2 regions of the Demequina lignilytica genome follow, and region 2 is predicted to be linked to the other one. Evidence: predicted binding sites of a transcription regulator. Region 2 holds the regulator's gene; the other holds the start of a gene.

Region 1 (15,575 bases), on a different contig from region 2:
TCGCGAGCGTGCACGCCTCGTCCTCGCCCTCGAGGAACGGCGCGTCCCCGTCCTCCCACCGCACGCCGTCGAACGCGCGTCGCACCGCCGCGCGCACCGGTCGCGAGCCCGGATCGACGCCCAGGCGCACCAGCAGCATCAGCACGTGGGCCGTGCCGGTCCAGGGCTGGCCGTCGTCCGGGTCGGGCCGCTCCGCGGGCCACCAGGCACCGCCCGCCCACGACCCGTCCTCCCGCTGCATCGCGAGCAGCGCCGCACCCCAGCCCTCCCGCGCGACCAGGTCGCGGTCGAGCGCCGCGCCCTCCGGATCGTCGAGCAGGTCTCGGCGCACCTGCCAGCGGATCGCGGGGTCGCCCGCGAGGAGCCAGTCGATCACGCTCACGCGGCGCCGCCCAGCGGTGTCCGCGGCACGGCGCTGTCGGCGACGGCGGACGATGCGCGGGCCAGGACCCGCTCGAGCGGCCCCTGGCCGAGGGTCGCACGCCAGACGCAGGCGGCCGTCACCGCGGCGCCCGTCAGCACCACCCACGCGACGTTCGACGGCTCCCACACCATGGCGTCGCCGACGATCGCGATCACCACGATGTGGGCGACGTACAGGCTGAGCGTCATGCGCCCGGTCGACGCGAGCGGCCAGATCGCGCGGGGCGCGGCCGACGCCGCCGCCACGCACCCGCCGATCACCGCGGCCGCCACGCCCACGTTGCCGAGCATCTCGAAGCCCGTGTAGCTGTGGGGCGCGACCGACGCCCAGGCGACGCCCGCATCGTCCGTCCATGACCCGCCCAGTCCGAGCCCGAGGCCGTACACGCCCACCGCGACCATGGCGCCGCCGCCCGCGAGCGACGCGAGGTCGGGGCCGCGCCAGGGCGCCCAGCGGCCGATCGCGAGGCCGATCAGGAGGTAGCCGCTCCACACGAGCGCGGGATAGTGGGTCGACCAGAGCTCGTGGATCACGGGACCGTCGAACGGCGCGAGCCACGGGTCCGCCCAGCCCAGCAGCGGTCCGCCGACCACGAGCACGCCGGCGCCCGCCGCGGCCTGGACGGCGGGCCTCCACGCGAGCGCGGGCAGCACCAGCAGGAACATGATCCCGAGGTTGTCGAGGATCACGTCCACCGGGGTCTCGAGCCAGGCGAGCATCCAGCCCAGCACGAGCAGCAGCCCGCCGCGCACCGCGATCCGCGCCCGTGTGTGGGCCACCGCGCCCGCCGACGCCGCACCGCCACGGCCGGTGAGCATGAGCGACATCGACACGCCCGCGAGCACCGCGAACAGCGCCGACGCGCGTCCGTCGAAGACGACGAGCCAGCCCCAGCCGTCCGCGTCCGAGCCCCGCCGACCCGTGTCGCCCACGTGCGCGGCGAACATCCCGATGAGGGCGAGGCCGCGCGCGGCGTCGAGCCCGTCGACGCGGGCGCTCACGCGATCCCGGCGGCGTCGAGGACCCGCTCGCCCCACGCGTAGTGGGCGCCGAGGCACTCGTGCGCGACGTTCGCCATCGCCTCGTCCCCGAGCCACGCGTAGGCGTGGGGCTGGGTCAGCTGCTCCGTGGAGAGCGACTCGACCAGCGCCACGGCGCGGGCATGGGACGCCACGAGCCTCGCGCGCGCCTCCGCGTAGTCGAGGGCGCGCAGGTCGTCGTAGATCCGGTCGTTGAGCTCGCCGAGCATCGCCCACGTGTAGCCCTCGGCGGGGTAGTGCACGGGCCTGCCCGCCGCATCGTCCACCAGCCAGCCCTCGAGGAGCAGGTGCCAGGCGTGGACGTGCGTGAGGATGTCGGTGGTGCGGCGGTCGCGCCACGCGTCGCCGAGCGACGCATCGGGGTAGCGGTCCGTGCGCGCGAGCAGGCTCGTCAACCCGGCGTGGGCCGCCGAGACGATGCCGATGCGCGAGATCACCTTCTCATCGTAGGCACGCCCCCGGACGCAGGGCGGCCCAGGTCCGAGCGGCTACGCTGGAGGTCATGCGTATCGCCCGTTTCACCACCGGAGAAGAGCCCCGTTTCGCGATCGTGGACGGCGATCCCGGAGCCGAGGAGCTCGTGGTCCTCACCGGAGACCCCATGTACACGCCGGGCACCGTCACCGGCGAGCGGATCAAGCTCACCGACGACGTGCGCCTGCTCGCGCCCGTGATCCCGCGCTCCAAGGTGGTGTGCCTCGGCAAGAACTACGAGGCGCACGCGAAGGAGATCCCGCACCGCGGGCCCGCCCCGGACGTCCCGATCCTGTTCCTCAAGCCGAACACCGCCGTGATCGGCCCGGACGACCCGATCGTGCTGCCGTCCTACAGCGAGGACGTGCAGCTCGAGGCCGAGCTCGCCGTGATCATCTCGCGCGTGTGCAAGGACGTCAGCCCCGAGAACGCCGAGCAGTACATCTACGGCTACACCTGCGCCAACGACGTCACCGCACGCGATCTGCAGCGCCTCGAGGACCAGTGGTTCCGCGCCAAGGCGTTCGACACCTCGCTGCCGCTCGGCCCGTGGATCGAGACCGAGCTCGCGCACGACGACGTCGAGATCTCCTCCCGCATCAACGGCAACGCCACGCAGAACGGCAACACGCGTGACATGCTCCTCGACGTCATGCACGCCGTATCGATGGTCTCCGAGGTCACCACGCTCCTCCCCGGCGATGTCATCCTCACCGGCACCCCGTCCGGGGTGACCGCCCTCCACCACGGCGACGTGGTCGAGGTCGAGATCGAGGACCTCGGCGTCCTGCGCAACCCCGTCATCCGGCGCGGCTGAGCGCACGCCGCGCCTCGCATCGTCGCCACCACCGCATCGTCCATCCGCATCACCGCAAGGAAACTCATGAGCAAGGTCCGCGTCCGCTTCTCCCCGTCGCCCACCGGCCTGCCCCACGTGGGCATGGTCCGCACCGCGCTGTTCAACTGGGCCTACGCCCGGCACACGGGTGGTGACATGGTGTTCCGTATCGAGGACACCGACGCCGAGCGCGACTCGCAGGAGAGCTACGAGATGCTCCTCGACGCCATGAGCTGGATGGGCATCGACTACGACGAGGGCCCCGAGATCGGCGGCCCTTACGGTCCGTACCGGCAGTCGCAGCGGCACGACCTGCACGCGCAGGTGGTCGCGAAGCTGGTCGAGGGTGGCTACGCGTACGAGTCGTTCTCGACGCCCGACGAGATCGAGGCGCGCCATCGCGCGGCCGGCCGCGACCCCAAGCTGGGCTACGACGGCTTCGACCGCTCGCTCACCGAGGAGCAGAAGGCCGCGTTCCGCGCCGAGGGGCGTGAGCCGGTGCTGCGCATGCGGATGCCCGACGAGGACATCACCATCGAGGACCTGATCCGCGGCACGGTCACCTTCCCCGCGGGCACCGTGCCCGACTACGTGATCGTCCGCGCGAACGGCATCCCGCTCTACACGCTGGTCAACCCGGTCGACGACGCGCTGATGAAGATCACCCACGTGCTGCGCGGCGAGGATCTGCTGTCCTCGACGCCGCGGCAGATCGTGCTGTGGCGGGCGATGGTCGAGCTCGGCATCGCCGACGCCGTGCCGTCCTACGCGCACATGCCGATGGTGCTCGGCGAGGGCACCAAGAAGCTGTCCAAGCGCGACCCCGAGTCCAACCTGTTCCACCACCGCGACCGTGGCTTCCTCCCCGAGGGGCTGCTCAACTACCTGGCGCTGCTCGGGTGGTCGATCGGCCCCGACCGCGACGTGTTCTCGCCCGCCGAGCTGGTTGCCGCGTTCGACATCGCGGACGTGAACCCGAACCCGGCGCGCTTCGACCTCAAGAAGGCCGAGGCGATCAACGCCGAGCACATGCGGGCGCTGCCCGTGGGCGACCTCGCCGCGCGCGTGGTGCCGTACCTCCACGCCGCGGGCTTCCTGTCCTCCGACTCCGCGCAGAGCCTGACGCCGCACGAGGAGCAGACCCTCGCCGAGGCCATGCCGCTGGTGCAGACCCGCATGAACCTGCTGGGCGAGGCGCCCGGGATGCTGGGGTTCCTGTTCATCGGGGCTTCCGAGGTCGTGGTGGAGGACGCCGCGCGCGCCAAGCTGCCCGACAACGCCGCCGACGTGCTCGACGCCGCGATCGCCGTCCTGGAGGGGCTGACGGACTTCTCGCCGGCCGCGCAGCAGGAGGCGCTCACCGCGAAGCTCGTGGAGGAGATGGGCATCAAGCCGCGTTTCGCGTTCGGCCCGCTCCGCGTCGCGGTCACCGGCCGCCTGGTCTCGCCGCCGCTGTTCGAGTCGATGGAGATCCTGGGCCAGGACGAGTCGCTGACGCGGCTGCGGAATCTGCGCGCGACGCTCTGAGCCCGCCCCTCCTCCTGTCGGGACGCTCAGTCCTCCTCTCGCGCCTGAATCGCGCCTCCCGGGACCGTCAGTCCTCTGGCGCTCGCGACCCACGGTGCCCATGAGGACTCAGTGTCCCGGGAGGACCCGCGGCGCTGAGAATTGAGGACTGACTGTCCCGACCGGTGGGTGAGGTGGCGGTGGTGAACGCGCCTAGGCTGGCCCGCATGACCCCACCCATCCGCGGCGTCCTGTTCGACGTCGACGACACCCTGGTCGACACGCGCGGCGCCTTCCGGCACGCTCTCGCCGGGGTCGCCGTCGACTACCTCGGCGAGGTCGACCACGACGAGCTGGTGCAGTTCTGGCGGGACGATGCGAACGGCTGGTACCGCGCCCATACCCGCGGTGAGATGACGCATCGCGAGCAGCGGCATCGTCGAGCGAACGACCTCCACGCCGCCTACGGCGGCCCCCATCTGGACGATGCGGCGTACGCCGAGTGGGACGGTGCGTTCGAGCGCTACTTCCGTGAGGGCTGGTCGCCGTACCCGGACGCCGACGGTGTGCTCGACGCTCTCGAGAACGCGGGCATCCCGTACGGCGCCCTGTCGAATGCGGCGTTCGACTATCAGGTCCTGAAGCTCGAGTCCTGCGGGCTCGGAAGGGTGCCCATGCTTGTCGGCGTCGACACCCTCGGCTTCGGCAAGCCGGATCCTCGCGTGTTCTCGCTGGCGTGCGAGCGGCTCGGTCTGGAGCCGGCGGAGGTCGCGTACGTGGGCGACGAGTTCGACGTCGATCCGCTCGCCGCGGTCGCCGCCGGGCTCGGCCTCGGCGTGTGGATCGAGCGCCCCGGCGCGCACTCCCGCGACACCGAGGGCCTCGCCGGTCACGGCGTGCCCCGCGACGGCCTGGTCCGCCTCGCCTCCCTCCATGACCTGCCAGGGGTGCTGGGCGTACGGTGACCCCATGAGGGGGTACCTGGCGCTTGGCGCGATCGCGCTGCTCGCGGTCGCCGGCTGCGGCGCGGGCGGTGATGCCGAGGCAGGATTCGGCGTCCCCCGCCAGAACCAGATCGACGAGGTCACGTCCGACCGCGAGCCCGTCAACGGTGTGATCGACGTCGCGGGCGACGGGTGCATGAACCTCGAGCTGCCGACCGGCGAGACCCGGTGGATCGTGTGGCCCCCGGATGCGGAGCAGGGCGACTCCGGCGACGTCGTGCTCTCGGGTGGACAGGAGTTCGGCGACGGCGACGCGATCACGGGGGTGGGGGCGCTCGTGTCCCTCGGAGAGCTGCCGGACGGGTCGAACGCCGACAGCTACTTCTCGAGCTTCGGGGCCTTCTGCGACGCGGACGAGGCAGGGGTCGCCGTCCTCGACTGGCTCGAGCATGCGGATGGGTGACCGTCGGAGCTGGTCGCCGGCCCGTGTGGCGGCCCCCTCGCTGCTGCTCGCCGCCTCGCTGCTCGTCGGCTGCTCGGACGGAGACGACGACGGCGAGGCGGGCTACGTGGTCCGGCAGTCCTCGGTGGGTGAGATCCCCGGCGCGCGCCTCGAGTTCGCGGGCACCGTGACGGCGCTCGACGACGGCTGCCTCATGCTCGATCGCGGAGACGGGACGATGCCGTGGATCGTGTGGCCGCCGGGCGCAGCTCCGGGAGGCGGCGGGGGAGTGGTGGTCGACGCGGAGACGTACCTGCCGGGCGATCCGATCCGCGGGACGGGGACCCTCGCCGTGCTCGCCGACCTGCCCGGCGGCGCGCACGACGACACCTACTTCGGGCGCCAGGGGAAGCGCTGCGACGCGGACTCCGCCGGTGTCGCTGTGCTCGACAGCATCGCCCCCGCCGGGTAGCGGCCGGTTTGGTTTCGGGCTCGGTCTCGGGTACAGTGGTACCTCGGTTCGGCAAGAACCTGATGGGCTATGGTGTAACTGGCAGCACGACTGATTCTGGTTCAGTTAGTTGAGGTTCGAATCCTTGTAGCCCAGCTTTCATGACAGAGGGCCCGCCTGACGGCGGGCCCTCTGTCGTTGTCGGGGGTGGTCAGGCGACTGTCAGCGTCACGCGCTCGCCGTCCCAGCCGGCGGTCACCGCGTCGCCCTCGCCGACCCGGCCGTCGACGATCTCCTTGGCGAGCTCGTTGAGCAGCCGCGACTGGATCAGCCGCTTGAGCGGCCGCGCCCCGAACTGCGGGTCGAAGCCGTCCGCGGCGAGCGAGGCGCGCAGCGCATCGTCCACCGTCAGCGCGATGTCCTTGCTCTCCGCGAGGCGCGCGATGGTCTTGGCGAGCTCCGTCGCGACGATCCCCTCCATGGCGGCGGGGTCGATGCGGTCGAAGACCACCACGTCGTCGAGCCGGTTGAGGAACTCCGGCCGGAAGGCGCGCCGCAGCACCGCCCGCAGGTCGTCCTCGAGCGCCGCCCGGTCCTCGCCGTCCCAGGCCAGGACGATGTCCGAGCCCAGGTTCGACGTCATCACGATGATGGTGTTGGTGAAGTTGACCGTCCGGCCACGGCCGTCGGTCAGGCGGCCGTCGTCCAGCACCTGCAGCAGCACGTTCCACACATCCGGGTGGGCCTTCTCGACCTCGTCGAACAGGACGATGCTGTACGGGCGCCGGCGGACGGCCTCCGTGAGCTGGCCGCCCTGGTCGTAGCCGACGTAGCCGGGAGGGGAGCCGATGAGGCGGCTGACCGCGTGGCTCTCCATGTACTCGGACATGTCGATGCGGATCATGGCGCGCTCGTCGTCGAACAGCTGCTCGGCGAGCGCCCGCGCCAGCTCGGTCTTGCCGACTCCGGTGGGGCCGAGGAACAGGAACGAGCCGATCGGCCGGTTCGCGTCCGAGATGCCCGCGCGGGCGCGACGGATCGCGTCGGCCACCGAGGCGATCGCGCGGTGCTGGCCGACCACGCGCTCGTGGAGCCGGTCCTCCAGGTGGCCGAGCTTGCTCGACTCGTCCGTCAGCAGCTTCTCGACCGGCACGCCCGTCCACTTGGCGACCACGCCCGCGATGTCCTCGCCGGTCACCTCCTCGCGGAGCATGCGCTCCTCGGCGGGGATGGCGTCGAGCTCGGCGCGCGCCGCCGCGATCTCCTTCTCGGCGGCGGGCATGAGGCCGTAGCGGATGCGCCCGGCCCTCTCCAGCTCGCCCATGCGCTCGGCGCGCTCGAGGTCGCCGCGCAGGGACTCGAGCCGCTCCGTGGCGGTCGAGACGCGGACGATCAGGTCCTTCTCGCGTGCCCACCGCATGTTGAGGCGGTCGGAGTCCTCCTTGAGGCGGGTGATGTCGCGGTCGATCTCCTCGCGGCGCGCCTTGGCATGCTCGGACTTGTCCTTCGCCACCTGGGTGCGCTCGATCTCCAGCTGCATGATGCGGCGACGCGCGCGGTCGAGCTCGATCGGCATGGAGTCGAGCTGCATCTTGAGGGCCGAGGTGGCCTCGTCGATCAGGTCGACCGCCTTGTCGGGCAGGAAGCGCTCGGTGATGTAGCGGTCGGACAGCTTCGCCGACTGCACGATCGCCTCGTCGGTGATCTTCACGCCGTGGTGGACCTCGTACTTCTCCTGCAGTCCGCGCAGGATCGCGACGGTGTCCTCGATGCTGGGCTCGCCCACGTAGACGGGCTGGAAGCGGCGCTCCAGGGCGGAGTCGGTCTCGACGTGCTCGCGGTACTCGTTCAGCGTGGTGGCGCCGATCATGCGGAGCTTGCCGCGCGCGAGCATCGGCTTGAGGATGTTGCCCGCGTCGACGGAGCCCTCCGCCTTGCCGGCGCCCACGATGGTGTGGAGCTCGTCGACGAACAGGATGATCCGGCCCTCGGACTCCTCGACCTCCTTGAGGATGCCCTTGAGGCGCTCCTCGAACTGGCCGCGGAACGCGGCGCCCGCCACGAGCGAGCTCATGGCGATCTCGATCACGCGACGGTCCTTGAGGGAGGAGGGGACGTCCCCGGCGACGATGCGCTGGGCGAGGCCCTCGACGATCGCGGTCTTGCCGACGCCGGGCTCGCCGATGAGGACGGCGTTGTTCTTGGTGCGGCGCGTGAGCACCTGCATGACGCGTCGGATCTCCTCGTCGCGTCCGATGACGGGGTCGAGAGCGCCCTGCTCGGCCAGCGCGGTGAAATCCTGGCCGAACTGCTGAAGAGCGCTCTGCTGCTCCTGCTGGTCAGGGGCGTAGGGCTGAGCGGTCATGGGAACCTCCTGGTAAAGCACTGTACGACTGCTGGGTTGAGTCGCCTGCACTCAACTTTACATAACGCCTTGCCGATGCGCAAGGATCACCCGGCGGGGGGAGGGCTTGCCCGGCACGTCGGAACGCGCGTTCCCCGGTCCGGTCGGGGAGTCTCACCGTCGATCTCGCGCCCCCTCGGCCCGGCAGGGGAGGCTGAGCGTGGGCACGCCGCGATCGCGGACGCTGAGCCTCCCCTGCGATGCGGTTCCCGGCGGCGTGCGCCCCTCAGGCTCCGTTCCCGATGCGAGGATGGAGGGGCCGACCGTGGGCGAGCCGCGGGTGCGGAGAGCGGCGCTCGAGCGGATTTTGGAATCGGCTCGCGGTCGTGTACAGTTTTATCTCGCGCCAGCCGCCCGAAACGGTGGCCGGAGCAGCTAGGGCCCCGTTGTGTAGCGGCCTAGCACGCCGCCCTCTCAAGGCGGTAGCGCGGGTTCGAATCCCGTCGGGGCTACTCATCGAACTCCCCGCCGTCAGCGGCGGGGAGTTTCGTGCTTTCCGGCAGGTTCCGGACCGGCGCCGTGCCCGCGTCGGTTTGCGCAACGCGCTTGAGCCGGTGCTACCGTCGCCGCCATGCACGCCCCCCTCTCCCGTGCGGCTCGCCGCTCCGCGCCCTCCCGAGGGGCGCGCGCGTGACGCTCGGCGCCGCCTTCGACGGCGTGCTCGCGGCCGCGCGCACCGGCGAGGAGTGGGCGTGGACGCGCCTCTACCAGGACCTCGCCGGGCCGGTGCGCGGCTACCTCGCGGGCCGGGGCTCTCCGGACCCGGAGGACGAGGCGGCGGACACCTTCCTCCACATCGCGCGCGGCCTCTCGTCGTTCAAGGGTGACGAGGCGGACTTCCGCGCGTGGGTGTTCTCGATCGCGCATCGTCGGATGGTCGATGCGCATCGCAAGGCTGGCCGGCGACCGCAGGTGACGTCGGACGAGCCCGACGACCGGCTCATGCGCGAGACGGTCCCCTCGGCGGAGCAGCAGGCGCTCCTGCGTGACGAGGCCAAGGCGGCGGCCGCGCTGCTCGAGGGCCTGAGCCGGGACCAGCGGGAGATCCTGCTCCTGCGCGTGGTCGGCGAGCTCTCGGTGCGTGAGACCGCGGAGGTGATGGGCAAGAGCGAGTCCGCGGTGAAGGTGTCGCAGCATCGGGCGCTCCAGTCGCTCCGCGTGCGGCTCGCGCGGCGGATGTAACCTTTCCGGCCGCTCGTGCGATGACACAGGCATGACGAGCAACGACTTCACCGACCGCGACGCGGAGCGCCTCCTGCGAGGGAACGCGCCCGAGGCCCTGCAGGACGCCGCGCCCGCGGTCGACGCGCTCCGCGCGCTGGCGATCGCGCCCGACGGGTCCGAGGCCGCCCGCGCGGGCGCCGTGCTCGCAGCTGTCGCCGCGGGGGCCGCGGGCCCCCTCCCCGTGCCCGCGGCGGCGCCTTCGCGCTGGCGCATCCGTGCCGCGATCGCGGGCGCCTGCGCGCTGGTGGGTGCGGGTCTGCTCGGCACCGCCGCCGCAGCGGACGATGCGGCGCCCGGCGACCTGCTGTACCCGGTCGACAAGGCCCTCGAGGACCTGGGCATCGGGGACGGCGGCACCGAGGAGGCGTGCGAGGAGGCCGAGAAGCTCGCCGAGGAGGGCGAGGTCGAGGAGGCCGTCGAGCACCTGGCCGAGGCCGTCGAGGAGGACGAGGACCTCGACGAGGGCTCCGCCGCCGCGCTCATGGCCGCCGCCGAGAAGATCCGTGAGAACGGCTCCGAGGCGTCCGCGGAGGTGCACGAGCGCGTGGCCGCGATGCTCGAGTGGATGGCGACCACCGACGCCACCGGCAAGGAGTTCGGCCAGGGCGTCTCCCAGCACGCGCGCGGAGTCTGGGTCGACCCTGAGGACGAGGCGGTCGAGGACGACGCCGCGGCGACGGACGAGGCCAGCGAGGCCGACGAGGCCGACGAGAAGTCCACGGGCAAGCCCGAGACCACCGGCAAGCCCGAGACGGCAGGCAACAGCGGCAAGGCGCCGGGCAAGCCGGAGACCGCCGGCTCCTCCGAGAAGACCACCGGGAAGCCCGAGAGCACGGGCAAGCCCGAGACGACCGGCAAGCCCTAGGCGCCGGCCGACAGCTGAGGGAGCCGCCTCGCGTCCTCCACGGACGCGAGGCGGCTTCGCCATTCCTGGACCAGCCCGGGCGGCGGCGTGCCGCAGGCGGGGTCCTCGGCCGGGCGGCGCGGACGCCGACGGGCGACGGCGTCGTAGACCGCGTCGCGCATCCGCCGCGGGACGGCGCGCAGGACCATGCCCGCCCGCCAGGGCCACGGCAGGCCTGCCGTGACCCTCGCCACCGCATCGGATCGCAGTGCTGCCGTCTTGCCGTCCCACACCACGAGCGACGATGCCGCGATCGATGCGGGAAGCCCGCCAGCCTCGAGCACGGCGCGCCCGGGAGCGCCCGCGCTGCCCGCGATCAGGAACCGCCTTCGGCGATCGCGCCTGATCAGCCAGGCGACGAAGCCGTTGCACAGCCCACAGTCGCCGTCGAACACCACGATCGCGACCGCCTCCGTCATGGTCACGACCCTACGCGTGGCGGAGAGCACGGTCTGGCACGCCGGTGCGCGCGGCTCCCACGCATCGTCCCTGCTCGGACGTAGCCTGACGCCGTCGGAACCCGTGAAGGGAGGCGCCATGGCCGTCGCCGCACCGCCCGTGGTCAGCCGCCATCGCGGCTCCGCGGACGACTACTCGTCGACCCCGATGCGCATCCGGGGGCTCGACGGGCTTCGCGCGATCGCGGTCGCCGCGGTCGTGGTCTATCACCTGGGGACGGGCGCGCTGCCCGGCGGCTTCCTCGGCGTCGACGTGTTCTTCGTCATCTCGGGGTTCCTCATCACCACCCTGCTCATGACGGAGCGCTCCCGGCACGGCCGGATCCGCTTCGGGCGCTTCTACCTGCGTCGCGCCCGCCGACTGCTGCCTGCGCTGCTGCTCATGCTCGCGGGCAGCGCCCTGCTCGCCGCGACCGTCGCCCGCGACGCCATCGAGGGGTTCCGCGGCAACGTCGCCGCGGCCCTGCTGTATGTGTCGAACTGGTGGTACATCGCCCAGGAGCAGTCCTACTTCGAGCTCATCGGCCGCGGCAACATGCTCGCGCACCTGTGGTCGCTCGCCGTGGAGGAGCAGTTCTACCTGGTGTGGCCCGCCGTGGTGGCGCTCGTATGGGGCATCGCGCGTGCCCGCCGCAGCTCGGTGCGGCTCGCACTCCTGGCGACGGCGGGCACCCTCGCGGTGCTGTCCACCGTCGCGATGACCGTGATGTCGATCCGGCACGGCTTCCCGCTCGACGCGGATCCGACGCGCGTCTACTTCGGCACCGACACCCACGCCATGTCCGTGCTGATGGGCGCCGTGCTGGCGGCGCTGTGGCGGCCGGGGCGCGCGTCCGCCCGCATCGCCGGCGGAGCCCGGGGTGCCCTCGGACTGATGGGCGTGACGCTCCTCGCCCTCCTCGCCTGGATCCTGGTGGACGCGCACGAGTACAGCTCCTGGCTGTACCGCGGCGGCTTCCTTCTGGTGTCGATGCTCGTGGCCGCGATCATCGCGGTCGCGACGCACCCGGCGTCGCCGCTCGGGACGCTCCTCGACCACCGCGGCCTGCGGTGGATCGGCGAGCGCTCCTACGGCATCTACCTCTGGCACTGGCCGATCTTCCTGGTGACGCGGCCGGGCCAGGACATCCCCTGGCACGGCTGGTGGGTCGAGGCGATGCGCATCGGGCTGGTCCTGGCGGTGGCCGCGGCCTCGTACCGGTGGGTCGAGGAGCCGATCCGCCACGGCGCCCTCGGGCGCGGGTGGCAGCGGCTGCGCACCGACGGCCTGGTCGCGCACCAGCGCTCCCTGCTCACGGGGTTCGGCGTGCTGGTCGCGTTCGCGCTGATCGTCGGGGTGTCGTTCACCGTGGGCGTGCCGAAGGCGACGGATACCGCGCTCGGCTCCACCGTCGCGATCACCGCCGAGCCCGTGGTCGCGCGGTCGTCGGTCCCGCTGGAGACCTCCGAGGCGACGTCGTCCGGGGACCCGGCCCCCGCATCGTCCACCCCGACCGTCACCACCGAGGACGTGGCCATCTACGGCGACTCGGTCTCGCTGTGGTCTGCCGAGGTGCTGAAGGCGGAGATCTCCGGATCGACGGTCGACGCGGCCATCAACCGGTCGCCCGGCAACATCATGGGCGCGGTGCTCGATGCGCAGCGCGCCGGCACCTTGCGCCCCGTGGTGATCATGCACATGGGCACGGCCGGGCCGGTCAAGGAGGGCGCGCTGCGCGACACGCTCGACCAGCTCGCCGATCGCGACCGGGTGGTGCTGGTCGACTCGACGGCGCGCTTCGCGTACGTCCAACCGTCGAACGAGGCGATGGAGCGCGTGGCCGCCGACTACGGCAACGTGGTGTTCGCGGATTGGCGCGGCTACGTCGCGGGGCACGATTCATGGCTCGAGGACGGCCTGCACCTCACCGAGGAGGGCAAGCCCGAGTTCGCCGCGTTCCTCAGGTCGCTGGCGCTGACGGGGGAGCCGCCGACCGCCTGACCCGGGCGATGAGGCCGATCAGGCGATGACGGTGCGCTGCAGCACCTCGGTGAGCTGGCGGGCGGCGTCGACCACCGCGCCGGCGTGGATCGCGCCGGGGTTGGACGTGAGGCGCTCGGCGGGCCCGGAGATCGAGACCGCGGCGATGACCGTGCCGGCGGCTCCCCACACGGGGGCCGAGACCGAGGACACGCCGGGCTCGCGCTCGCCGGAGCTGTCGGCGTAGCCCTGGTTGCGGACCTTCTCGAGCTCGGCGGCCGTGAAGCGGGCGCGGGCGAGGCCGCGGTGCATGCGCTCGGGCTCGGCCCAGGCCAGCAGCACCTTCGCGGCCGAGCCCGCCGTCATGGTCATCGTGGTGCCCACGGGGATGGAGTCGCGCAGGCCGACGGGGCGGTCGGCGGAGGCGATGCAGATGCGCTCCTCGCCGTGGGGGCGGTAGAGCTGCGCGGACTCGCCCGTGCGGTCGCGCAGCACGGTCAGCACGGGCTGCGCGGCGGAGACCAGCCGGTCCTCCGACACGGTCGCCGCGAGCTGGGCGAAGCGGCGACCGAGCACGAACGCGCCGTTCACGTCGCGGCCCACCAGGTGGTGGTGCTCGAGCGCCAGCGCGAGCCGATGCACTGTCGGGCGCGCAAGATGGGTGGAGGCGACGAGCTCGGCGAGCGTCGCGGGCCCCTTCTCGAGCGCACCAAGGATGGCGGCGGCCTTGTCGATCACGCCGACTCCGCTATGATTGTCCATAGTTCGATACTAACGTCTCAATATCTGAGATGTCGACAGGTCAAGGAGATCGCCATGGGAACCACCCTCGCCGAGAAGCTCTGGGCCAGCCACCTGGTCCGCAAGGGGGAGGACGGCGCCCCTGACCTCATCTACATCGACCTCCACATGTGCCACGAGGTCACCAGCCCGCAGGCGTTCGAGGGCCTCCGCCTCGCCGGTCGCCCGGTCCGTCGCCCGGACCTCACGATCGCGACCGAGGACCACAACACCCCGACGCTCGACATCGACCTGCCGATCGCGGACGAGACCTCGCGCGTCCAGATCAACACGCTGCGCAAGAACGCCGAGGAGTTCGGCATCCGCATCCACTCGCTGGGCGACGCCGACCAGGGCGTGGTCCACGTGGTCGGCCCGCAGCTCGGCCTCACCATGCCGGGCATGACGGTGGTCTGCGGCGACTCGCACACCTCGACCCACGGCGCGTTCGGCTCGCTGGCCTTCGGGATCGGCACCTCGGAGGTCGAGCACGTGCTCGCCACGCAGACGCTGCCGCTCAAGCCCTTCAAGACCATGGCGATCAACGTGAACGGCGAGCTGCCCGAGGGCTCCACCGCGAAGGACATCATCCTGGCGATCATCGCCAAGATCGGCACCGGCGGTGGCCAGGGCTACGTGCTCGAGTACCGCGGCGACGCGATTCGTGCGCTCTCCATGGAGGCGCGCATGACCATCTGCAACATGTCGATCGAGGCGGGCGCCCGCGCCGGCATCATCGCCCCCGACCAGACCACCTTCGACTACGTGCAGGGCCGTCCCCACGCCCCCGAGGGCCAGGACTGGGACGATGCGGTGGCCTACTGGAGCACCCTGGTCACCGACGACGACGCCACCTTCGACACCGAGGTGAACCTCGACGCGGCCGACCTCGAGCCGTTCGTCACCTGGGGCACCAACCCGGGCCAGGGCCTGCCGCTCTCGGCCGCGGTCCCCAACCCCGCCGACATCCCCGACGAGGTCGACCGCGAGGCCGCCGCCAACGCGCTCGAGTACATGGGCCTCACCCCGGGCACCCCGCTGCGCGAGATCGCCATCGACACGGTCTTCCTCGGCTCCTGCACCAACGGGCGCATCGAGGACCTCCGCGCTGCCGCCGACGTGATCAAGGGCCGCACCAAGGCCGAGGGCGTCCGCTTCCTGGTGGTCCCCGGCTCGGCTCGCGTGCGCCTGCAGGCCGAGGCCGAGGGCCTCGACCGGGTCTTCCTCGACTTCGGCGCCGAGTGGCGCAACGCCGGCTGCTCGATGTGCCTGGGCATGAACCCGGACCAGCTCAAGCCGCAGGAGCGCTCGGCGTCCACGTCGAACCGCAACTTCGAGGGCCGTCAGGGCAAGGGCGGCCGCACCCACCTGGTGTCGCCGCTGGTCGCCGCCGCCACCGCGGTCCGCGGCACGCTGTCCAGCCCCGCCGACCTGGTCGACGCCCCCGCGGCGCTGGTCTGAGACAAGGAGAACAGTCATGGAGAAGTTCACGACCCACACCGGCGTCGGCGTCCCGCTGCGCCGCTCCAACGTCGACACGGACCAGATCATCCCCGCCGTCTACCTCAAGCGCGTCACCAAGACGGGCTTCGACGACGCCCTGTTCGCCGCCTGGCGCGGCGACTCGGAGTTCATCCTCAACCAGGACGCCTACAAGCACGGCTCGGTGCTGGTCGCGGGCCCGGACTTCGGCACCGGCTCCTCGCGCGAGCACGCCGTGTGGGCC
Region 2 (15,575 bases):
CGGCTCCTTCGGAGGGGCGAGCGTGCCGAGGCTGGCGACCGCCCGGCGCATGCCGTCCACCCAGATGTCGCGGCGCCGTGCCTCCTCGCTCATCGGCTCACCGGCGGGCCTCGAAGAAGGCGGAGAGCAGCGTCGCCGACTCCGCGGCACGGACGCCCGGCACCACCTCGACCTTCGCGCCGAGCCGCGCGTCGCGCACCACGTCCCACTGCGAGCCGGTTGCCCCCGCCTTCACGTCCCACGCCCCGAGGACGATGCGCGGGATCCGCGACTGCAGGACCGCGCCGGCGCACATGAGGCACGGCTCGAGGGTCACGACGAGAGTGCACCCGTCAAGGTGCCACGTGCCGAGGGACGATGCGGCGGCGCGGATCGCGACCACCTCGGCGTGCGCGACCGGATCGCCCTCGACCTCGCGCAGGTTGCGTCCAGTCCCGATCACGGCGCGGTCGGGGTCGAGCACCACCGCACCCACGGGCACATCGCCCGCGTCGCCCGCCGCGCGAGCCTCGTCCAGCGCGATGCCCATCGCCTCGTCCCACCGTCCGTCCACGCGGCCAGGCTACCGGCGCATCGTCCCCTCCCAGGGGCGTGCACCGCCCTGTCCCGACCCCCGTGCAGGCGATACGCTCGACCCATGCAGCTGCACGTCGCCGATCACCCGCTCATCCGCCACAAGGTCACCGTCCTGCGCGACAAGGAGACCAAGTCCCCGACCTTCCGCCTGCTGGTCGACGAGCTGGTGACGCTGCTCGCCTACGAGGCCACGCGCCAGGTGCGCGTCGAGGAGTGCGAGGTCGAGACGCCGCTGACCGTGACGACCGGCACCAAGATCGCGGACCCCGCGCCGCTGATCGTGCCGATCCTCCGCGCCGGGCTCGGCATGCTCGACGGCATGACCCGGCTGATCCCGAGCGCCGAGGTCGGCTTCCTGGGCCTCAAGCGCGACGAGGAGACCCTCGAGGCGATCACGTACGCGAACCGCCTCCCCGACGACCTCACCGGCCGGCAGGTGTTCCTGATCGACCCGATGCTCGCGACGGGCGGCTCGCTCGTGATGGCCATCGAGTACGTGCTGCAGCGCGGCGCGACCGACGTGACCTGCGTCTGCCTGCTGGCTGCGCCCGAGGGCATCGACCACGTGCGCGAGGCGATCGGCGACCGGGCGGACGTCTCCGTGGTGGTCGCCCAGGTCGACGAGAAGCTGAACGAGGTCGGATACATCGTCCCCGGCCTCGGCGACGCCGGCGACCGGCTCTACGGGATCGTCGACCACTAGACCGCTCTTCTCCGGCGCCGCATCGTCCCTCGCGGACGGTGCGGCGCCGTCGTCTGCGCGGGCGATGTCAGACCCCGGTGAGAGTCTCGAGAGGTGGGAAGCCGGGCGGACGGAGCAGTGTTCAACAGGAACGCGCCTCGGGTGTGGAGGACACGCCGCACTGTCCACACTCTTTACACAGGTTTCTCCACAAGACCACAACATCTAGGGGCAGAAATGCAGGACACCCCCTATATCTAGTTCGACAAGCCTGTAATTCCGCGCTAGATTCAAGGCACGCCTCACACGGACGACGACGGCTGGTACCCCCGGGACTCGCCGTCCAGCGAGCGTCACCTCAACATCCGTTCGCAGGGCCTGGCAGGGCCCGTCTTTGAGCCTCTCGAGGGGGAGCACCGTGACGATCACCGAGAACAACGCAGCGGCGCAGGCCGCGACGACCACCGGGGCGGTCCCGGTCGTGGCCGGCGGCATCCACGTCACCAAGCGTGACGGCACGCGCGAGCCGTACGACGCCGATCGCATCAACAAGGCGATCGAGCGCGCGGCCGCGGGCCTGCCCGACCAGATCGCGATCACCACCCAGGTGGCGTCCGAGCTCGCGATCACCCTGTTCGACGGCATCACCACGGAGCAGCTCGACGAGGCCGCCATCGGCGTCGCCGTCCAGAACGTCAAGGACGACCCGCAGTTCGACATGGTCGCCGCACGCCTGCTCCGCAAGGTGATCTACAAGCGCGTCCTCGGCGGCTACGACACCGAGCTCGAGCTCGCTCTGCTCCACCAGGCGCGCTTCCCGGGGTACATCCGCGACGCCATCGAGGAGGGCCTGCTCGACGTCCGCCTCCAGGAGCTGTTCGACCTCGACGCCCTCGCGGCCGCGCTGGACCACACGCGTGACGACCTGCTGAAGTACATCGGCACGGTGACCATGCGCAACCGCTACATGATCACGGACCGCCACCGGAAGTCGCTCGAGGTGCCGCAGTACTTCTGGATGCGCGTCGCGATGGGTCTCGCGCTCAACGAGGCCGACCCGACCGGGACCGCGCTGAAGTTCTACGAGAAGATCTCGACGCTCGACTACCTGCCGGCGGGCTCGACCCTGGTGAACGCGGGCACCTCCTACCCGCAGCTCTCCAACTGCTTCGTCATGCAGATGGAGGACGACATCGAGCACATCGCCAAGTCCGTGCGCGACGTCATGTGGCTCACCAAGGGCACCGGCGGCATCGGCCTGTCCGTCACCAAGCTGCGCTCGGAGGGGTCGCCCATCCGGTCGAACAACACCACCTCGACCGGCCCGATCCCGTTCATGCACACGATCGACTCGACGCTGCGCGCGGTCAGCCGCGGCGGCAAGAAGTTCGGCGCGCTCGCCTTCTACATGGAGAACTGGCACCTCGACTTCCACCAGTTCCTCGACCTGCGCCAGAACTCCGGCGACCCCTACCGCCGCACCCGCACCGCGAACACCGCCGTGTGGATCTCCGACGAGTTCATGAAGCGCGTCGCCGCGGACCAGGACTGGTACCTGTTCGACCCCGCGGAGACCCCCGACCTGGTGGAGCTCGTGGGCTCGGAGTTCTCGGCCCGCTACGCCGAGTACGTCGCGCTGGCCGAGGCCGGCAAGATGCGCACCTTCCGCAAGATGCGCGCCCGTGAGCAGTACAAGCAGATCCTGGTCACCCTCCAGACCACCTCGCACCCCTGGCTGACCTGGAAGGACACGATCAACAACCGTGCCCTCAACACCAACACGGGCACGATCCACCTGTCGAACCTCTGCACGGAGATCTGCCTGCCGCAGGACCGCGACAACATCTCGGTCTGCAACCTCGCGTCCGTGAACCTGCCGCAGCACCTGGTCGACGGCAAGATCGACTGGGACCGCATGGAGCAGTCGGTGCGTCTCGCGGTGCGCCAGCTCGACAACCTCGTGGACATCACCCTGTCGTCCGTGCCCGAGTCCGAGTTCGCCAACCAGGAGAACCGTGCGGTGGGCCTGGGCGTCATGGGCTTCACCGACATCACCGAGCGCCTGGGCCTCGCGTACGAGTCGGAGGAGGCCTACGACCTCATCGACCAGATCGTCGAGTTCGTCAGCTACCACGCGATCGACGCCTCGGCCGACCTCGCCCGCGAGCGTGGCTCGTACAACAACTTCGCCGGCTCCGGCTGGTCGCAGGGCAAGGTGCCCTTCGACACGATCGCCGAGGTCGAGGCCGACCGCGGCGTGCCGGTCACGGTCAACCGCGTGACCCGCCTCGACTGGGACACGCTGCGCGACAAGGTCAAGGGCGGCATCCGCAACGCGACCCTCATGGCCGTGGCGCCCACCGCGTCGATCGGCCTGGTCGCCGGCACCACGCCCGGGTTCGACCCGCAGTTCTCGCAGATCTTCTCCCGCAACACCTCCTCGGGCAAGTTCCTCGAGGTCAACACGAACCTGGTGAAGGACCTCCAGGCGCTGGGCATCTGGGACGAGGTGAAGGACCAGCTTCTCGCCGCCCAGGGCGACCTGAGCAAGGTCGACGGCGTCCCGCAGCACCTCGTGGACGTCTACAAGACCTCCTTCCAGCTCGACCCGCACGCCTTCCTCGAGGTGGCGGCCCGCGCGCAGAAGTGGATCGACCAGGCCATCAGCCGGAACATCTACCTCGAGGACCGCGACGTCGACAAGATGATGGAGCTGTACGCCTTCGCGTGGGAGAAGGGTGTGAAGACCACCTACTACCTCCACATGAAGCCGCGCCACACCGCCGAGCAGTCGACGGTGCGCGTCAACAAGACGGAGAACATCAACCGCACCGGCTCCGCGTCGGGCCGTGCGGCCGGCGGCGCGGCCAGCGGCGGCGCCCGCAAGGGCTTCGGCGGCGCCCGCAAGGGCTTCGGCGGCGCCAAGGCCGCCGCGGCGCCCGCCGCGGACGCCCCGGTCGCGGAGGCTCAGGCGGAGGAGGCTCCGTCGACCACGGCGGCGGCCGCTCCCGCCTCGGCGTCACGCGGCTTCGGCGGCTTCGGCGGAGCGAAGAAGCCGGCCCCGGCCACCACCGAGATCCCCGCGGTCACGGACGGCGAGGCCGTGGCGACCACCCCCGAGGAGAAGGCTCCGGCGGCGGCCCCCGCGTCGGTCCTGTCCTCGATCGCCGCGCAGGCCTTCGCGACCGCTCCGCAGGAGCAGCCCGAGGTGCCGCCGGTCACCCTTCCCGAGCCGGCGCCGGAGCCCGCAGCCCAGCAGCTCTCGACCTCGGCGGCGGCGCCGTCGAGCGCGGCCCTGCTCGATGTGGTGGAGACCGTCGCCTCCGGGGACACTGAGATGATCGGCGGCGTCGCCTGCCCGGTGGACCCGATGGAGCGGCTCCAGTGCGAGTCGTGCCAGTAGCCGATCGATAGAGACAGGAGACACAGACCATGGCCATCCTCGGCAGCGGAGTCCAGGACGGGCTCCTCCTGAAGCCCGTGACCTACCAGTGGGCGATGGATCTCTACGACCAGGCCGTCGCGAACACCTGGTTCCCCAACGAGATCCAGCTCGGTGAGGACCTCGCGGACTTCAAGAAGATGACGGAGGACGAGAAGCACGCGCTCCTCCACCTCATCTCGTACTTCAACCCGAACGAGCTGCTGGTCAACAAGGCTCTCGCGTTCGGCGTCTACCCCTACATCAACGCTCCCGAGGGTCACCTGTACCTCGCGAAGCAGATGTGGGAGGAGGCGAACCACTGCATGACGTTCGAGTACATCCTCGAGACCTTCCCGATCGATCGCGACAAGGCCTACTCGGCGCACGTCGACGTCCCGTCGATGGCCGCCAAGGAGGAGTTCGAGTCGAAGTTCATCAAGCGGATGACCGAGGACACCCTCGACATCAGCACCACGGAGGGCAAGAAGGACTTCATCCGGAACCTGATCGCCTACAACATCATCCTCGAGGGCATCTGGTTCTACTCGGGCTTCATGGTGGCGCTGAGCTTCCGCCAGCGGAACCTGCTGCGCAACTTCGGCTCCCTCATGGACTGGATCATCCGCGACGAGTCGCTGCACCTCCAGTTCGGCATCAACCTCATCCTCACGGTGCTCGAGGAGAACGAGGACCTCCAGGACGAGGAGTTCGCCGAGGAGATCCGCGGCATGATCCTCCACGCCGTCGAGATGGAGGAGGCCTACAACCGCGACATGTTCCCGCGCGGCATCCTGGGCCTCAACGCCGACTACGTGAACCAGTACGTCAAGTACCTCACGGACCGTCGCCTCGAGGAGCTCGGCTTCGAGCCCGAGTTCAACGTCGCCAACCCCGCGAAGTGGATGGCGGCCGCGAACGACACGCTCCAGCTCGTCAACTTCTTCGAGCAGCAGAACACGTCGTACGAGGTCAACGCCCAGGCGACCAAGACCAGCTAGAGGGCGGGCCGCCGAGCCCGTATACTCTCGTCAAATACACGAGACGCCCAGCGCAGAGCGATCGCGCTGGGCGTCTCGTCGTCTCCGGAATACCGGAGCGTCGCGAATCGTTACGACTCGCGTCTCGTGCCCGGCGTGCCAACCGCGCCCCGCACCCGTCACATCCGGGCCGTCGAGACGGCCCCCGTCTCGCTCTTTCCTCCGGAGGCCCCTGCATGACCGCCACCACGGCGCCCACCCCCGTCATCGCCGATCAGCCGGTCGCTGTCCCGCGCCGGCACCAGATCGTCGTCGGCAGCACCATGACGCGGCGCCAGAAGCTGGTCTACATCCTCATGCTGGGCGCGCTCGTCGCGCTGGGCCCGTTCACCATCGACCTCTACCTCCCGGCGTTCCCGAGCGTCCAGGCCGAGCTGATGACCACCGCGGCCGCGATCCAGCTCACGCTCACGGCGACCACCGTCGGCTTCGGTCTCGGCCAGCTGATCGTCGGGCCGCTGAGCGACGCGTTCGGACGCATCCGGCCGCTGCTGTTCGCGACCGCGCTGCACATCCTCGCCTCGGTGGGCGTGGCCCTCGCCCCGACCGTCGAGTGGGTCATGGCCGGCCGTGTGCTCCAGGGCATCGGCGCGGCGGGCGGCGGCGTCGTCGCCATGGCGATCGTCCGCGACCTGTTCGCCGGACAGGCGCTGATCCGCATGCTGGCGCGGCTCGCGCTCGTCACCGGCCTCGCTCCGGTGCTCGCTCCGGTGATCGGCTCGCAGCTGCTGCGCTTCATCGACTGGCGTGGCGTGTTCGTGGTCCTCGCGATCTACGGCGTGCTGGTCCTGGTCGCCGCGCGCTTCGTCATCCGCGAGACCCACCCCGTCGAGCGGCGCGGCGGCACCTCGCTGCGCGCCTACCGCACCCGCTACGCACACCTCCTGGGCGACGCTTCCTTCGTGGGCATCGCCGTGGTCGGCGCGACCACGTTCACCGCGCTGTTCTCCTACCTGTCGGCGTCGTCGTTCGTGCTGCAGGAGGTGTTCGAGCTCTCGGCTCAGGAGTACGGCATCGTCTTCGGGCTCAACTCGGTCGGCCTCGTGATCGCGAACCAGACGTCGGCGCGCCTCATGCGCGTCTTCGCGCCGCGCGCGGTGGCGGGCGTCGGCCTCAGCGTCATGCTCACCGGATCGCTCCTTCTGTTCGTCACCGACGCGCTGTCGCTCGGGCTGTTGGGCGTGCTCGTGCCGCTCTTCTTCGTGGTCGCGTCGGTGGGTCTGATCATGCCGACCGTCCAGGTCACCGCGCTCGCCAACCACGGCGCGGAGGCCGGCACCGCCGCGTCGCTGATCGGCGCGCTGAACTTCGGCGTCGCCGGCGTGATCTCGCCGCTCGTCGGATTCATGGGCGTCTCCGTGGTCTCGATGGCGACCGTGATGGTGGGCGCCCTGGTCGTGGGCAACCTCATCTTCTGGCTGGTCGTGCGACCGCGCGTCCAGTCGTCCGTCATCGCCTGAGAACGGACGACGCGTACCGCGACGCGGCGCGCGCCGGTAGCGTGTGGTCATGACCATGCGCGTGGCGATCCTCCTGTTCGACGGCTTCGACCTGATCGACGCGGGCGGGCCCTACGAGGTGTTCCTGACGGCGTCCCGGCTCCTCGAGCGGGACGGCCTCCCGCCCGCCTACGAGGTCGTGCTGGCGACGCCCGGCGGGGACGATGTGGTCGCCTTCGGCGGCATGACGCTCACGCGCTTGACCGACACCGACGCGCTCGACTCCGCTGACATCGTCCTCGTACCCGGCACGATCGATGTCGCGTGCGCGCTGTCCGACAGCGCGCTGCGCGAGGCCATCGAGCGCCTCGCGGCGTCCTCGTCGCTCACCGCATCGGTCTGCACGGGAGCGTTCCTGCTCGCCCGTGCCGGCCTGCTGCGCGACAAGCCCGCGACCACGCACTGGGAGGACCTGGGCGACCTCGGCGGCTGCGGTGACGTCGCGGAGGTGATCGCGGGGGTGCGGTGGGTCGACGCGGGGGCGGTGCTCACGAGCGGCGGGCTGACGTCGGGCATCCACCTCGCGCTCCACCTGGTGGCGCGCACCACCTCGGTGGACCTCGCTCAGCGCACGGCGCGTCAGCTCGACATGGACTGGAGCCCCGACCCCGCGCGGTGACGCCTGGTGGACCTTCTCCGGCGCCGACCTACTCGTCGCCCTCGATGGTCACGACGATCGAGCTGAGCATGATCGCGTCGGACCGCCCGCTCGTGAGCTCGATGACGTGGTCCCCGGCGGACACGCTCGTGGTCTTGAACAGCTTGGCGTCGGTGCCCAGGCTGTTGGAGAACGGTGAGCCGAAGGCGGTCGAGTCCGCGGCGTTGTCGGGGTTGCCGCCGATGGTTCCGGTGCCGGACCAGCCCCACGGGTTGAGCGTGTCGTCGTCGATCGAGACGCGGGTGTCGTGGCGGCCGCGGTCACCCTCGAAGGCGACCATGCCGAGAGTCACCTTCGCCTTGCCGTCCGTGCTGAACGGGATCTCGGCCGAGTCGTCGTAGAGCCAGTGGGTCCCGTCGAGGACCAGCACGGTGGCCTCGGGCAGGCTCGCGTCCTCGTACACCACCGTGATCGCGAAGCCGGCGTAGTAGTTCGGGGCCAGCGACCGGAAGGTGTCGCTCAGCGCGATGTCCGCCAGCGCGTACCCGCCGTTGCCGGCGGCGGCGACCACATCCGTGATGTCCGCGGTGGCCTGGTAGAACAGGTCGCCCACGAACCAGTTCGAGGTGACCTCGTCGGCGGTGATCTCCTGGTACTCGCCGCCCGGGGCTCGGAGCATCGCGGTGTCCAGGTCCGACGACCACGAGTCGAACGGACCGCGGTTCGCTGACCAGGTCAGCGTCGCGCTCACGACTGTCGCGCCCTCCGGCAGCAGCGAGGTGCTCAGGACGGTCTCCGCGGAGCTCGACGCGCCACCCGCAAGGTTGAGCGGACGCATCTCCTGCGTGTTGTTGTCGTACTTGACGTTCGCGTCGGCGCCGCGGAAGCCCATGACGTCCTGGCACGAGGTCAGCAGGACGTTGCATCCCAGGAGCGGCGCTCCGACCACGGTCGCCGCGACGTTGCCCGTGATGCTGAAGTCGTGGTCGAGGCCGGGGACGCGCTCGCTGAGCGCCGTGCGCACGGAGTAGGTCACCGAGTCGTCGCCCGACGATGCCGTGAAGGTCGTCAGGGCGTCATCGCCCAGCACGGCGTCCGCGTCCACCGCGTCGAGTGAGAGGAGCAGCTCGGTCGACGCGCCGGCCGCGAGCGTGTCGAGCGTGCAGTCCGCGACACCGCGGTCGTCCGTGAGCTCGCAGGTCCAGTCGCCCGCCTCGATCGTGCCCTCGTTGGCGAACTGCAGGTAGGAGGCGATCGCCGCCGCGTCCGCGGGCTGGCGGGACCCGGCACCTGCGCCCGGAGGGGCGAACGACAGGCCGGCGGGGAGCGTGATGCTGGCGGCGATGTCGGTCGCCGCGGCGTCGCCGTCGTTCGACAGCGACATCGAGAGGCTGGGCGAGAGGCGCGAGACCGTGAGCACGCTCAGCGGCGCGGGCGCGATCGCCAGACGCGTCGTCGTGGTCCCGGAGCCCGTGCCGGAGCCAGTGTCGGTGCCCGAACCCGAGTCGGTTCCAGAGCCGGAGCCAGTGTCGGTGCCGGAGCCGGTGTCGGTTCCAGAGCCGGAGCCGGAGCCGGAGCCGGAGCCGGTGTCGGAGCCGGTGTCGGTGCCGGAGCCGGTGCCGGAGCCGGAGCCGGAGCCGGAGCCGGTGTCGGTGCCCGAACCCGAGTCGGTTCCAGAGCCGGAGCCGGTGTCGGTGCCCGAACCCGAGTCGGTACCCGTCCCGGAGCCAGCGCCCGTACCGGAACCCGTGCCCGCACCGGAGCCAGAACCCGTGCCCGACCCGGTATCGGTACCCGACCCGGTCACGCTCTGGGTTGCCGGGGGCACCAAGGCGGGCGTGCCGTCGTCGTCCGCGGCGGTGGTGGTCTCGGCGCCCGCGGCGGGAGCCTCGTCCTCGCCGATCTCCAGGTCGCCGCCGACCACCGGCTCGTCACCCGCATCGTCCGCCTGACCGGAGTCCGCCGACGGCGCGGTCGAGCTGCCCGTCACGGACTCCGCGGCGGGCGAGCCCGCGGCACCCGCCGGGGTCTGGTCGCCGGAGTCGCCGGTCCGCCCGATGAGGCCGAAGACGCTCGCACCTGTCACGGCGAGGGACACCACGCCGACCGTCGCGGCCACAGGGATGGCGATCGCGGCCAGGCCGTTCGCGATGGTGGCGAGCCCGCCGCCGACCAGGCCGGAGGTCGCGGCGGTCGAGGCGACGCCACCGCTCGCGGCCGCGGCGCCGCCGGCGCTGCCGCCGGCCGCGCCCGTACCCGCTGTCGCGGCGCCCGAGGCGAAGGCGCCGCCGACGGGCATCCCGCCCTCGAGCGCCTTGACGCCGAGCAGGCCCATGAAGATCGGCGCGATCACGGCGCGCAGGCCACGGTTGACATCCTCGAGCTCGGCGACCAGCGCCATGCACTTGTCGCACGAGCGGACGTGCTCGTCGACGCGCGTGTGCTCTCGCTTGCTCAGCCCCCCGCGCACGTAGGCACCGAGCTGCGTGTTGGCCTCGAGGCACCCGACCGAGTCGGCGGCGCCGAGGTGCTGCTGGAGGTACGCCTGGCGGAGCGCCTCGCGCGCACGGTAGGCGAGCGCCGCCACGCCGTTCGCGGACAGGCCCAGGAGCGGGGCGACCTCCTTCGGCGTCTTCTTCTCGACCTCCGTGTACCAGAGGACCGCCCGCCACCGCTCGGGCAGCGAGGAGAAGGCGTCCGCGACCATGGTCTGCTCGAAGCCCGCCATCGCCGGCTCGTCGGAGCCGCCCTCGAAGCCCATGGCGGATTCGTAGGGCGCCATGTCCTCGCTCGGGCGCGCACGGTTGGCGCGCTCGATGATGTCGAGGCCGGTCCGTCGCACGATCGTGAACAGGTAGGCGCGGAACGCGAGGTCCGGGCCATCGCCGCGCTGGAGCGCGCGCAGGATCCGGGAGAACGCCTCGGACACCACGTCCTCGGCGTCGGCGGCGCTGTTCGTGTAGTGGAAGGCCACCTTGCGGGCCGCATCCGCGTGCCGCTCGTAGAGCACGCCGAAGGCCGCCGGATCACCGGCGCGCACGCCCGCGATCAGCTCGGGGTCGCTGGACGTCTCGGTCCAGAGCGACAGGGCCTCCTGGCTCATGACTCGGCTGCTCCCTGCAGAAGGTGGAGTTATCCCATTGTTCCCGGTCCGTATCCCAGCGGACAAGGCGCGCCGTGAGGGATTCGTCACACGGCGCTTGCGGGGTGGTCGCCAGGCGGCCCGAAAAAAACTTTCGGAATCTGCGTCATAGCGGTGGGGGACCCCCCTCTCATCGGGCATGACCAGCGAGGTGAACACCCCAGGCGCGGAGTCGCCGTCGCCGCTGATGCGGCGATGGGAGTCGGCGAGCCTCGGCACGGTCTGGCGCCGTCCGGGCGACTGGTTCACCCCTGCGGGGGAGGCGCTTGCGGAGGCGCTCGAGGCGCGGCTCGACACGGCGCCTGCGGCCTTCCGACTCGGCACGGCGCGCGCGATGGCCGGCGTGGGCATCACCGAGGCTATCGACGACATGGCGGTGCTGTTCCGCGCGGCCGGCTACGAGTCGGCCCCCATCCGCACGCTGCGGTCGCTGTGCGAGGGCTGGACGGAAGGTGAGGCGACGCACCGCGTCGCGCCGCTGATGACCGACGCGGAGTCGGGCCTGGGCACGGTCGAGTACCTGATCACCCGGCTCGCTGAGATCTACGGCGCCGCGGAGCGCGACGGCGACGACGTCCCCGTCTCCCACGCGCTGGTGCTGGTCGACGTGGCCGCGGCCGACACGGACCCGTGGCAGCGCATGGCGCGCAACGCCGCGATCGGCCGCGCGCTGCAGGACGCGTACGGCAAGGGTCACCCGATGGCGCGCGTCTCCGACGGCGTCTACGCGGTGCTGGTGGCACGCGGGCCCGAGATGGGCTCCGGCGTGGCCAGCCTCCGCGATCACATCTCCCACCGCGCGACGCAGATGCGCGTCGGCAACCTGATGCGGCAGCCTCCGCGCGTGTGGATCGAGTCTCTGCCAGGAACGCACGACTACGTGAGAGACGTGCTGGAGTCCCTGCAGAGGTAGAGGGGGGCGCAAGGGGTCGGTACCGAGCTGAGGGCGGTGCCGACCCCTTTGCGTTGCCCCCGCGGCTGACTTGCATTAGTGCAACATGTGGCGCACTGCACAGGCCTTAGGACCTTGGTGCGAAAAATATTGCTGTTACATGAAATATCATTGATTCTCATGTTTGAGAACGAGAATTCCGATCTGAGGGGCCGGCTGCTCGAGGGGGCGCTGCGGATCGTCGACACCCAGGGTGCCGCCGGGCTGACCGTGCGCGCTGTCGCCGCCGCGGCCGGCTGCTCGACCATGGGCGTCTACACGCACTTCAAGGGCAAGTCGGGCCTCATCGACGCGGTCGTCGAGTGGGGCTTCGGTCAGCTGGATGCGACCCTCGAGGAGGCCCACGAGGCGGCGGGCGGCGGCTGCCACGGCCTGGTGGCCGGCGCGCGCGCCTACTGCGAGTGGTCCCTGGCGCACCCCACCCAGTTCCAGGTGATGTTCGTCGCCGCGATCCCGGGCTACGACCCGTCGGAGACCACGCGCGAGCGTGTGTGGGACTCGTTCTACTCCCACCGCGCGCGCGTGGCATCGGCGCTCGAGGGGCCCGACGCGGACCCGGCGAGGTGGCACGATGCGGCGGCATCGCTCTGGGCCAACGTCCACGGCCACGTGATGATCGAGATGCTGCGCCGCGCCTACGGCGACCACCGCCCCGAGCTGTGCGACATCCAGGAGGCCATCGAGGCCACCGTCGCCGGGCTCGACCCGTCCTGCGCGCGCTGACGCTCGGCGCGGCCCGCGCCTAGGGCGGCGCCTACCCGTCCGTCTGCTCGTCCTCGGACGGCAGCCCGGCCCACAGCACGATCGCCCGGCCCTCGTCGCGGCGGGCCCGGCGTCCGCGCTCGACGATCACGACGTTGCCGGTGGGCCCGGTCGTGAAGATCCGTGAGCCGACGTCGGCACGCGGACGGAGCCGCTCGACCTCGTGCTCGAGCTGCGTCACGCGCTTGGTGAGCGACAGGATGCGGGCGATGCCCGCGAGGTTGATGCCCTCGTCCTGGCTCATGCGCTGGACCTCGCGCAGCGTGGCGACATCACGAAGCGAGTAGCGGCGGCCGCCGCCGGGGCGGCGGCGCGGCACCACCAGGCCCAGGCGATCGTACTGGCGCAGCGTCTGCGCGTGCATGCCGGCGAGCTCCGCGGCCGCGGAGATGAGGAACACCGGCTCGTCGACGTCTGGCTGCTCCATGGTTCACCTTCCCGCTAGCGGGCGGCCTCCGTGTAGAGCGACGCGCGGGGATCCTCACCCGCGGTGGCATCGGTGAGCGCCTCAAGCGCCTTCTTGGCATCGCGGGAGAGCTTGCGCGGCACCGCGACCTCGACGGTGACCATGAGGTCGCCGGTGCCCTTCTTGGAGGCGAGTCCGCGACCCTTCACCCGGAGCACCGTGCCCGACTGCGTGCCGGACGGCACCTTGACCTTGACCCGCTCCCCCGACAGCGTCGGCACCTCGACATGGGCGCCGAGCGCGGCCTCGTCGAACCGCACCGGCAGCTTCATCTTGAGATTGAGCCCGTCGATGGTGAACACGGGGTGCCGCTGCACGTGCACCGTGAGCAGCAGGTCGCCTGCTGGTCCGCCGTTCGACCCGGGCCGGCCCTTGCCGGGCACGCGGATCCGCTGGCCGTCCTTGACGCCCACCGGCAGCCGGGTGGTGATGCGCTGGCCGTCGGAGCCGAGCGTCACGGTCGACCCCTCGGCGGCGTCGCGGAAGGTGACCTCGACGGCCGCGGCGATGTCGCCGCCCTTCTGCGGTCCGCGCTGGAAGCCGCCGCCGAACATCGACCCGAGGATGTCCTCGAAGCCGCCGGTGCCGCCACCCGAGGTGCGGAACTGCGCGCCCCCGCGTCCGCCGCCGCCGAACATCCCGCCGAGGATGTCCTCGAAGCCGGCCGCGCCGCCCGCGCCGCCGCCGCCCGCCTGGAAGCGTGCGCCGCCACCGCCCATCGCGCGGATCGCGTCGTACTGCTGGCGGTCCTCGGTGTCGGACAGCACGGCGTAGGCCTCGCCGACCTCCTTGAACCGCTTCTCCGCGGCCGCGTCCCCGGGGTTGCGGTCCGGGTGCAGGTCGCGCGCGAGCTTCCGGTACGCCTTCTTGATGGCGTCCGCGTCGGCGTCCTTGGAGACGCCGAGCGTCGCGTAGAAGTCCTTGTTGAACCAGTCCTGGCTGGGCATGGCGCCTCCCTCCTGGGGCTACTCGGGCTGCGCGACGATCACGCGCGCGGGGCGGAGCACGCGCTCGCCCACCTTGTGGCCGGGCTGGGCGACGTGCTGGACCGTGGGCTCGGCCACCTCGGTGCTCGGCTGGGACATGAGAGCCTCGTGCAGCTGCGGGTCGAACTCGTCGCCCGCGGTGCCGTAGCTCGACCAGCCCAGGCGGCCGAGCGCTCCCTCGAGCTTCTCCGCGATCGCGGCGAAGGGACCTTCGGCGAGGTCGCCGTGGTCGCGCGCCGCCGCGATGTCGTCGAGCACCGGGATCAGCGCCTCCACGGCCTTCGCGGTCGCGTTCACGGCGATGAGCTCCCGGTCCCGGTCGACGCGCTTGCGGTAGTTGACGTACTCGGCCTGGAGCCGCTGAAGGTCGGCGAGGTGCTCGGCGGCCTTCTGATACGCGGCGTTGAGGGCGTCGTCGGCGCCCGTCTCGTCCGCCGTGAGGTCGTCGACGCCGTCGTGGTCCTCGTCGAGGAACGTGCCCTCGGGGACCTCCTTGCCAGCCTCGTTCAGGATCGACTCCGCCTGGGCCAGCGCATCGTCCTGCGGCTCCTCGGGAGTGGGGGTGTTGTCGGTCATGTCACGCCTCCGTAGGGCGACGGCGGGCGGCGGCTCGGCATCGTGTGCCGTGGCCGCGCGCCCGCCGTCAGCTCGGTTACTTCTTCTCGTCCTCGTCGTCGACGATCTCGGCGTCGACCACGTCGTCGTCGGACGGCTGCCCGGACGCGGCCTGGGCCGCGGAGTCCGCGTCCACGTTCACGCCCTCGGCCTGCTGAGCGGCGTAGACCGCCTCGCCGATCTTCTGCGCCTTCTCGACCAGCGTCTCGTGCTTCGCCTTCACCTCGTCGGTGTCGTCGCCCTCGAGCGCGGTCTTGACCTCGGCGATCGCGGACTTGACGTCCTCCGCGACCTCCGCGGGCACCTTGTCCTCGTTCTCCGACAGGATCTTCTCGGTCGAGTACGCGAAGGTCTCGGCGTTGTTGCGGACCTCGGCGTCCTCGCGGCGCTTCTTGTCCTCCTCCGCGTGCTCCTCCGCGTCCTTGACCATGCGGTCGATGTCCTCCTTGGAGAGGGCCGAGCCGCCGGACACGGTGATGGACTGCTCCTTGCCGGTGCCGCGGTCCTTCGCGTGGACGTGGACGATGCCGTTGGCGTCGATGTCGAACGTCACCTCGATCTGGGGGACGCCGCGCGGGGCCGGGGCGATGCCCGACAGCTCGAAGGTGCCGAGCAGCTTGTTGTCACGCGCGAACTGGCGCTCGCCCTGGTAGACCTGGATCAGCACCGAGGGCTGGTTGTCCTCGGCCGTCGAGAAGACCTCGGACGACTTGGTCGGGATCGCGGTGTTGCGCTCGATCAGCGTGGTCATCACGCCGCCCTTGGTCTCGATGCCGAGGCTCAGCGGGGTGACGTCGATCAGCAGGACGTCCTTGCGCTCGCCCTTGATGACACCG

The links. Region 2 encodes HspR, which represses chaperone genes until heat shock. Its sites were predicted from a motif close to AAGTTGAGTCNNNNNGACTCAACTT; they were not measured.
Region 1: QQX13_RS03415 (ATP-dependent Clp protease ATP-binding subunit) is a predicted target of HspR. The motif match lies at 8,518-8,542, and genes of this name have one in related genera.

What each region holds. Positions count from the first base shown of each region.
Region 1 covers NZ_JAUHPZ010000001.1:746,689-762,263, reverse strand. The annotation lists gene QQX13_RS03460 (prenyltransferase/squalene oxidase repeat-containing protein) at 1-382, opposite strand, end outside; gene QQX13_RS03455 (heparan-alpha-glucosaminide N-acetyltransferase domain-containing protein) at 379-1,425, opposite strand; gene QQX13_RS03450 (ClbS/DfsB family four-helix bundle protein) at 1,422-1,901, opposite strand; gene QQX13_RS03445 (fumarylacetoacetate hydrolase family protein) at 1,967-2,755, shown strand; gene gltX (glutamate--tRNA ligase) at 2,822-4,303, shown strand; gene QQX13_RS03435 (HAD family hydrolase) at 4,510-5,247, shown strand; gene QQX13_RS03430 (hypothetical protein) at 5,252-5,689, shown strand; gene QQX13_RS03425 (hypothetical protein) at 5,682-6,140, shown strand; tRNA gene QQX13_RS03420 (tRNA-Gln) at 6,204-6,275, shown strand; gene QQX13_RS03415 (ATP-dependent Clp protease ATP-binding subunit) at 6,331-8,484, opposite strand; tRNA gene QQX13_RS03410 (tRNA-Glu) at 8,903-8,975, shown strand; gene QQX13_RS03405 (RNA polymerase sigma factor) at 9,154-9,705, shown strand; gene QQX13_RS03400 (hypothetical protein) at 9,737-10,612, shown strand; gene QQX13_RS03395 (thiol-disulfide oxidoreductase DCC family protein) at 10,609-11,070, opposite strand; gene QQX13_RS03390 (acyltransferase family protein) at 11,189-13,090, shown strand; gene QQX13_RS03385 (IclR family transcriptional regulator) at 13,109-13,831, opposite strand; gene leuC (3-isopropylmalate dehydratase large subunit) at 13,886-15,310, shown strand; gene leuD (3-isopropylmalate dehydratase small subunit) at 15,327-15,575, shown strand, end outside.
Region 2 covers NZ_JAUHPZ010000013.1:39,232-54,806, forward strand. The annotation lists gene QQX13_RS12935 (FUSC family protein) at 1-93, opposite strand, end outside; gene QQX13_RS12940 (nucleoside deaminase) at 98-529, opposite strand; gene upp (uracil phosphoribosyltransferase) at 638-1,279, shown strand; gene QQX13_RS12950 (ribonucleoside-diphosphate reductase subunit alpha) at 1,740-4,661, shown strand; gene QQX13_RS12955 (ribonucleotide-diphosphate reductase subunit beta) at 4,691-5,680, shown strand; gene QQX13_RS12960 (multidrug effflux MFS transporter) at 5,896-7,179, shown strand; gene QQX13_RS12965 (DJ-1/PfpI family protein) at 7,229-7,837, shown strand; gene QQX13_RS12970 (sigma-70 family RNA polymerase sigma factor) at 7,866-10,919, opposite strand; gene QQX13_RS12975 (hypothetical protein) at 11,098-11,871, shown strand; gene QQX13_RS12980 (TetR/AcrR family transcriptional regulator) at 12,031-12,633, shown strand; gene QQX13_RS12985 (heat shock protein transcriptional repressor HspR) at 12,665-13,099, opposite strand; gene QQX13_RS12990 (DnaJ C-terminal domain-containing protein) at 13,114-14,085, opposite strand; gene QQX13_RS12995 (nucleotide exchange factor GrpE) at 14,104-14,700, opposite strand; gene dnaK (molecular chaperone DnaK) at 14,777-15,575, opposite strand, start outside.